One region of the Solidesulfovibrio sp. DCME genome, then DNA from elsewhere that is predicted to be linked to it. Evidence: predicted binding sites of a transcription regulator. Region 1 holds the regulator's gene; the other holds the start of a gene.

Region 1 (4,205 bases):
GACGGCACCTACGTCCTGGACCGCACCTCGGGCCACGAGCCCCTGGAATACCGCCTGCGCCGGGCCAAGGCCGAGGAAATCCGCGAGGTGCGCCGCATCATCGAGGTGGAAACGGCCCGCCTGGCTGCCCTGAACAGGACCTCCGGCGACATCGAGGCCATGCGCGAGTGCCTGGACAACAAGCGCGCCGCCATGGCCGCCGGCGACACCCACGGCTACGTCGCAGCCGACATCGCCTTCCATTCGGCCGTGGCCGCGGCCAGCGGCAACGGCCTGCTCGCCGACCTCTACCGCAGCTTCTGCATGGTTTTTCAGGATTTTCTCGACAGCCTCATCGCCGATCGCGGCGTCAATCAATACCAGGACCGCATCCATATCGGCCTGCTCGAAGCCATCGCCGCCAAGGACCCGGACAAGGCCGTGGCCTTTGCCATGGAAGCCCTGGACCGCACCACCAATGACGCCCGGGCCTTGGAGGGTGCGTGATCGAGCCTGTCTTTTTTTATGGCCACCAAACATCAGATGATAGGATCATCGGCGTTGTGACCGGTTTGCCAAGCGGTTCCGCCCAGCCCGGTGCTCGTCGTTAGAATAAAGACCGGAGCAATCCAACGGCCCTATGCGTATCGTCCGTAGAGACGGGCCGCCCGCATCGCGATACGCATGGGTCAAAAACATCCGCAACCGGCGGCGGCCTTGTGGCCGCTGCCCTACTGCCGGAGTCTGTCATGCGCTTGCACAAGTCGGTTCTCTATGTGCTTTTTCCCGCCTTTCTCTGCTATTACGCGGCGATCGCCCACGCCGCTTTACAGAAAGACGCCCTCTACGGCCCTGCCTCCGCCCTGACGGAGCTGCGCCACATCCTGCCGCGCCTGGCCGTGCCGGCCTGCCTGTCCGACACCGTAAGCCGGGCCATGGACGGCCTGCGCCTGGCCGTGGCCGATTCCTGGCTCATGCGCGACACCCGGCCAAGCGAAGCACAAGCCCGGCGCGACTTCGTGGCCTTGTGGGCCGACCTGGAGCGCGCGCCGTCCCGGCCGGCCACGGCGGCGGCCCCGGAAAACCCCGGCTATCCGGTACTGGTGCCCGGCCAGGATTAGGGCGGCGGCGCCGCGTGGTTGCGGCCCGTGGTGGCGGTCATTGCGTTGCCATCCGCCAGCTTGCCCCCCCGGATGCGCGGCCGGTCCGTGTCCGGCGTCCGGAGCACGGAAGGCCGCCCCTGCCCCGGACAAGATATAACACACTGTGATTTCATGATTTTTTAAGCAATTTTCCGTCGCCGCCCTTGACACGCCCGGGTTCGGTTGTTACCCGTTTGGCACTCTTTTTCGTGGAGTGCCAAACGAGGTCGCATCATGTCGCTGCCGGACCGGGAACGGGAAGTCCTGACCACCATCATCGAGGCCTACATCGCCTCGGCCGCGCCGGTCGGTTCGCGCACCGTGTCCAAGCAGAGCCTGCTTGGGCTCTCGCCGGCTTCCATCCGCAACATCATGGCCGACCTGACCGAATCCGGCTACCTGGCCCAGCCCCATACCTCGGCCGGCCGCGTGCCCACGGCGAAAGCCTTCCGCTTCTACCTGGACACGGTCATGCGCCCGGCCGAAGTGCCCGAGGCCGAACGCCGGCGCATCGCCGACGGCCTGTCCATGGCCGGGCTCGAGGTCGGCGACATGCTGCGCCGGGCCTCGCGGCTGCTGGCCGGCCTGTCCCTGCAGGTGGCCATGGTCGTGGTGCCCAAGGAATCGTCCGCCCGGTGGAAGCGCATCGACTTTTCGCTTTTAAACCCCGGCCTGGTCATGGTGCTGCTGGTGCTGCAAGGCGGGCTGGTGCGCACCCGTGTCATCGAGGCCGACCCCGAGGTCACGGCCGACGACCTGGTGTATTACGCCAACTATTTGAACGACCTGTTCACGGACATGACCGTGGCCGAGGCCCGGCTGCGCCTGGTGGCCGAGTTGGAGCAGGCCCGGCAGTCCTTAAGCGCCCTGTGCCGCCGGGCCCTGACCATGGCCCGCTGCGCCGTGGAACAGGAACGCGAACCGGCCGTCGAGGTCTTTGTCGACGGCACGCCCAACATTTTGTCCCAGCCTGAATTCACCGACGCCGAGCACATGCGCGAACTGATGCGCGTGCTCGAAGAACGCACGATCCTTCTCCATCTCCTGGACAAAACGGCAAACGAACTTAAAACGGTCATAACCATCGGCGGCGAATCGGATCAGGCCGCCCTGGCGGAACTCGGCGTGATCACCGCGCCCTACGGCACGGGCTGTGTGCCCCTGGGGGCCATCGGCGTCATCGGCCCCCTGCGCATGGACTACGCCAAGCTCGTGCCCGTGGTGAACTGCACGGCCGATGCCCTGACCCGGCTTCTCGACCGGCATTTTTAACGCGACAAGCACCGCGTGCCAGGCAGGCCCGGCCCCGGCCGGCCTTTTTTCACGCCCGGCGCGACAGACGTGGAGGATGCATGGCCCCTGACGAAAAACGCGACGACATCGAAACCCCTGGCCAGGCCCCGGACGCGCCCGCGACCCCGGAAGAGGAAATCGACCGCCTGCGCGCCGAACTGGCCGCCGAGGCCGACCGCCGGCTGCGCAGCCTGGCCGAGACGGAAAACCTCAAAAAACGCCTGCTCAAGGAAAAAGAGGATTTCCAGAAGTACGCCACCGAGTCCCTGGTGGCCGAGCTTTTGCCCGTGCTCGACCACCTCGACCTGGCCCTGGCCCACGGCAAGGGGCTGGCCGCCTGCAAGGACTTCGTGGTCGGCGTGGACATGACCCGCAAGGCCTTCGTGGACATCCTGTCCCGCCACGGCGTGACGGAATTCGGCCAGGTCGGCGAGCCGTTTTCCCCGGAGACCCACGAGGCCCTGGGCATGGCCGCCAACCCCGGCCTGCCCGACGACGCCGTGGCCCAGGTGGTCCAGAAGGGCTTCACCCTGCGCGGTCGTCTGCTGCGGCCGGCCAAGGTGATGGTCAACAAGGCCGGGACGGCCTAGGGACGGGGAAAACGGGCAAAAAGGGGCGTTTTTTTCGCCAAAACCCCCTTTACTCGTGAAAACCGGGCCTTATATGTCCACCTGTCCCCACGAAAACATCCGCCCGACGCGGCGGGACAGCATACCGGAACCCCCAAGGAGGAAAGGCTATCATGGGTAAGATAATCGGGATCGACCTCGGGACCACCAACTCCTGCGTCTACGTCATGGAGGGCAAGGACCCGAAGTGCGTCACCAACCCCGAAGGCGGCCGCACCACCCCGTCCATCGTGGCCTTTACCAAGGAGCGGCTGGTGGGCGAAATCGCCAAACGCCAGGCCGTGACCAACCCCGAGCGCACCATCTTCGCCATCAAGCGCCTCATGGGCCGCCGCTTCGACGCCCCGGAAGTCGGCAAATGGCTGGCCCATTGCCCCTATAAGATCGTCGAGGGCACCGGCGGCGACGCCTATGTCGAGGTCGAGGGCAAGAAGTACAGCCCGGCCGAAATCTCGGCCATCATCCTCGGCAAGCTCAAAAAGGACGCCGAAGCCTACCTCGGCGAGACCGTGACCGAAGCCGTCATCACCGTGCCGGCCTACTTCAACGACGCCCAGCGCCAGGCCACCAAGGACGCCGGCCGCATCGCCGGCCTCGAGGTCAAGCGCATCATCAACGAGCCCACGGCCGCCTCCCTGGCCTACGGCTTCGACAAGAAATCCAACGAGAAGATCGCCGTCTTCGACCTCGGCGGCGGCACCTTCGACATCTCCATCCTGGAAGTCGGCGACAACGTCGTCGAGGTCCGGGCCACCAACGGCGACACGTTCCTCGGCGGCGAGGACTTCGACCAGCGCGTCATCAACTACCTGGTCGAGGAATTCAAGAAAGAGACCGGCATCGACCTGGCCCAGGACCGCATGGCCCTGCAGCGCCTCAAGGAAGCCGGCGAGAAGGCGAAAAAGGAACTGTCCACGGCCATGGAGACCGAGGTCAACCTGCCGTTTATCACGGCCGACGCCTCCGGCCCCAAGCACATGATGGTCAAACTCACCCGGGGCAAGCTGGAATCGCTGGTCCACGACCTGGTCCAGCGCACCGTCGAGCCCTGCCGCAAGGCCCTGGCCGACGCCGGCCTCAAGGCCGCCGAGATCGACGAGGTCGTGCTCGTCGGCGGCATGACCCGCATGCCCCTGGTCCAGAAGACGGTCCAGGAGTTCTT
Region 2 (4,205 bases), 1.9 Mb from region 1:
GGTGTTGATGCCGGCGCAGGCGATGATCAGCGCCAGGTTGGAGATGGTGGAGTAGGCCAGGACCTTCTTGCCGTTGGACTGGCCGGTGGCCAGGGCGGCCGTGGCCAGGAAGACGAAGGCGCCAAAGAGCGCGATGAAGTTGCTTAAGTAGGTGCCGGCGTAGATCGGGGCCAGGCGCACGATGATGTACACGCCGGCCTTGACCATGGTCGAGGAGTGGAGCAACGCCGAGACCGGGGTGGGGGCGACCATGGCGCCGGTCAGCCAGCTCTGGAACGGGGCCTGGGCGGCCTTGGTCATGCCGGCGAAGACCAGCAGGAACATGGGGATGAGGATGGCCCCGCCGGCCACGGCGAATTCCGGCCCCCGGGCCAGGATATCGGCCAGGGACAGGGTGCCGGCCACCTTCTGCAGGATGATCAGGCCGAACAGGAAGGCCGTGCCGCCGAGCACGTTCATCCACAGGGCGCGTTCGGCGTTTTTGCGGGCGATCTCGGTGTCGTCATGGCCGATGAGCATGAACGAGCACAGGGTGGTGCACTCCCAGAAGAAGTACATCCACAGCAGGTTGTTGGCCAGAACCAGGCCGTTCATGGCGCCCAGGAACAGGACGATGTAGAAGAAGAACCGGGGTTGCTTCGACTTGGCCAGGTGCAGGTGCTCCTCGTGCTCCTTCATGTAGCCGATGCCGTAGACGGCGATCAGCGAACCCACGATGGAGACGATGCACACCATGACCAGGCTGAGGTCGTCGGCGAAAAACGCGGGCGTGGCCCCATGGTCCTGGACCATGAAGAAGTCGAGCCAAATGAGCCCGAGGATCTGTGCGATGGTCAGCCAAATGATGATCTGGTTTTTGCGTTTGAAACCGACGAACAGCACCACGAACAGGATGACGAAGTCGCCAAGGGTGACGAGGGAGTCATACAGTGGCGCCGGCGACAGGATGAACGCCCCCCCGCGCAGCATTGCCAGCGACGCGAGAATAAGCACTCCCGCCGTGGCCACCAGGATGACCTTGCGCACGTTTTGCTCACGCAAAACGAGCAACACGGCTGCTACCAGAAACGGCAACAGCACCGTCGCAAAGACCAACGTGTCGAGCATAGGCACCTCGGAAAAAAGTTTAGGGACCGCCATGGACACACGCCCAGCCCCCGCCGCGGGGCAGAGCAATCCACACGCAACGCGGCCGCCTGCGTCGGAAAACTCTAGGCCCCAAGGGAGAGAGCGTCAAGTTTAGGCGTCTTATAAGAAAATTCCAGCCAGTGCAATAGCGTGATCCCTTTCACAAGGTCGCCTCTCCTGGAAAAATCGCCCCGTCGCCCGGCCTTTCGCGGAGGCAATTGCGCTCTACCACAGTCTGAAATACAAAAAATAACGCTATCTCAGTCAATTATGGCGATCATGCTTTTTTCGCCTCAAAACCGATTTTTTTCCCCGCCGCCCCTTGCCTTTCGCCACGATGTGGTTAGATACATTCCCGCCCGCGAGTAGCACTCCCTTCGGACGAGTGCCAGGCCGGGCTTATCCCGCCAAACACCATTGGAGGTTATCGTATGAAGCTCAAACCCTTAGGCGATCGCGTGCTGGTCAAACGGCTGGAACAGGAAGAAGTGACCAAAGGCGGCATCATCATCCCCGATTCCGCCAAGGAAAAGCCCATGAAGGGTGAAGTCGTCGCCGTCGGCCCCGGCAAGCTCGCCGAGGACGGCAAGCACCAGAAGATGCACGTGGAAAAGGGCGACCTGGTCCTTTTCAACAAGTACGCCGGCACCGAGATCAAGCTCGACGACGAGGACTTCCTCGTCATGCGCGAAGACGACATCCTGGCCGTCATCGAAGCCTAGGGCCCGCGGCATACCCTCTTTTCCCTTTTTCCACTCTTTCTAAGGAGACGCATACATGGCTGCCAAAGAGATCCTGTTCGATTCCAAGGCCCGCGAGAAGCTGAAAAGAGGCGTTGACAAGCTGGCCAACGCCGTCAAGGTCACCCTGGGTCCCAAGGGCCGCAACGTGGTCATCGAGAAGTCCTTCGGCTCCCCGATCATCACCAAGGACGGCGTGACCGTGGCCAAGGAGATCGAGCTCGAGGACAAGTTCGAGAACATGGGCGCCCAGATGGTCAAGGAAGTCGCCTCCAAGACTTCCGACATCGCCGGCGACGGCACCACCACCGCCACCATCCTGGCCCAGTCCATCTTCACCGAGGGCGTCAAGCTCGTGGCCGCCGGCCGTAACCCCATGGCCATCAAGCGCGGCATCGACAAGGCCGTGGAGTCCGTCGTGGCCGAGCTCGAAGCCCTGGCCAAGCCCACCCGCGACCAGAAGGAAATCGCCCAGGTCGGCACCATTTCCGCCAACTCCGACGCCACCATCGGCAACATCATCGCCGAGGCCATGAACAAGGTCGGCAAGGAAGGCGTCATCACCGTCGAGGAAGCCAAGGGCATGGAGACCACCCTGGACGTGGTCGAGGGCATGCAGTTCGACCGCGGTTACCTCTCCCCCTACTTCGTCACCGACCCCGAGCGCATGGTCTGCGAGCTCGACGAGCCGCTCATTCTCATCAACGAGAAGAAAGTCTCCTCCATGAAGGACCTGCTGCCGATCCTCGAGCAGGTGGCCAAGATGTCCCGTCCGCTGTTGATCGTGGCCGAGGACATCGAGGGCGAGGCCCTGGCCACGCTGGTCGTCAACAAGCTGCGCGGCACGCTGCAGGTGTGCGCCGTCAAGGCCCCGGGCTTCGGTGACCGCCGCAAGGCCATGCTCGAGGACATCGCCATCCTGACCGGCGGCCAGGCCGTGTCCGAAGACCTGGGCATCAAGCTCGAAAACATCACCCTGGTCGACCTCGGCAAGGCCAAGCGCGTCATCGTCGACAAGGAGAACACCACCATCGTCGACGGCGCCGGCGATGCCGACAAGATCAAGGCCCGGGTCAAGCAGATCCGCGCCCAGATCGACGAGACCACCTCCAGCTACGACAAGGAAAAGCTCCAGGAGCGCCTGGCCAAGATCGTCGGCGGCGTGGCCGTCATCAACGTCGGCGCGGCCACCGAGACCGAGATGAAGGAGAAGAAGGCCCGCGTCGAGGACGCGCTCAACGCCACCCGCGCGGCCGTGGAGGAAGGCATCGTTCCCGGCGGCGGCGTGGCCCTGGTGCGTTGCGTCAAGAGCCTGACCAGCATCAAGCCGGCCGACGACGACGAGCAGGCCGGCATCGAGATCGTGCGCCGGGCCATCGAGGAGCCGCTGCGCCAGATCGCCGGCAACGCCGGTTTCGAGGGCTCCATCGTCGTGGCCAAGGTGCGCGACGGCAAGGACGGCTTCGGCTTCAACGCCGCCACCGGCGACTACGAGGACCTGATCAAGGCCGGCGTCATCGACCCCAAAAAGGTCACCCGCATCGCCCTGCAGAACTCCTCCTCCGTGGCCGGCCTGCTCCTGACCACCGAGGCGGCCATCGCCGAAAAGCCCGAGCCGAAAAAGGACATGCCCCCGATGCCCGGCGGCGGCATGGGCGGCATGGGCGGCATGTACTAGGCCGCGCCGCTTCCTTCGAAGGTTACCGCACGGGGGCCGGACGTTCGCGTCCGGCCCCTTTTTTTGGGCGGAGCCGCCTCAGGCGGCCGTGTCCGTCGCGGCGAGGCCGGCCCGATGCATGCGGACGTAGGTCATGATCGCGGCCACGACCATGGGCGCGACGCCGGCCCCGATGAAGACCACGTCCCCGGGCATCCGGGCCCATTCGATGAGCCGCGTCAGGTCGCGGCCCAGGTATTCGAGGCCCCGGGCATGCCAGTAGCCGTTTTGCAGTACGTCGTAGACTTGCAGCACGCCCCCGGGAAAGAGGCTGCCGGCCGCCATCAGGGCCAGGCCGATGTTGAGCCCCCAAAACGAGACCCGCACGAATTTCTCCGGCCCAATCCACTGGTCGTCGGACAAGACCTGCCGGAAGGTCAGCGTCATGAGGGCCAGGGCCTCCATGCCGAAAACGCCCATGAGGGCCAGATGCCCATGATTGGGCGTCAGGATGGTGCCCACTTCGAAATAGCTGACAATGGGCAAGTTGATGAGGAATCCGAAGACGCCGGCACCCACGAAGTTCCAAAACCCCACGGCCATCAGGAAATAGAACGCCCACTTGTGGGGGATGTTCACGGCCTGTCCGCAGACGTCGCAGCGCGAGCGGGTAAGCTTGA

Evidence for each region. Region 1 encodes HrcA, which represses chaperone genes, less so after heat shock. Its sites were predicted from a motif close to TGTTAGCACTCNNNNNNNNNGAGTGCTAACA; they were not measured.
Region 2: groES (co-chaperone GroES) is a predicted target of HrcA. The motif match lies at 1,492-1,522, and genes of this name have one in related genera.

Annotation. Positions count from the first base shown of each region.
Region 1 is NZ_CP188261.1:3,137,335-3,141,539, forward strand. Features, by position in the region: gene ACP59X_RS13850 (FadR/GntR family transcriptional regulator) at 1-486, shown strand, start outside; gene ACP59X_RS13855 (hypothetical protein) at 729-1,100, shown strand; gene hrcA (heat-inducible transcriptional repressor HrcA) at 1,356-2,393, shown strand; gene ACP59X_RS13865 (nucleotide exchange factor GrpE) at 2,474-3,004, shown strand; gene dnaK (molecular chaperone DnaK) at 3,157-4,205, shown strand, end outside.
Region 2 is NZ_CP188261.1:5,068,475-5,072,679, forward strand. Features, by position in the region: gene ACP59X_RS22405 (NADH-quinone oxidoreductase subunit 5 family protein) at 1-1,107, opposite strand, end outside; gene groES (co-chaperone GroES) at 1,560-1,850, shown strand; gene groL (chaperonin GroEL) at 1,906-3,546, shown strand; gene ACP59X_RS22420 (nitric-oxide reductase large subunit) at 3,625-4,205, opposite strand, start outside.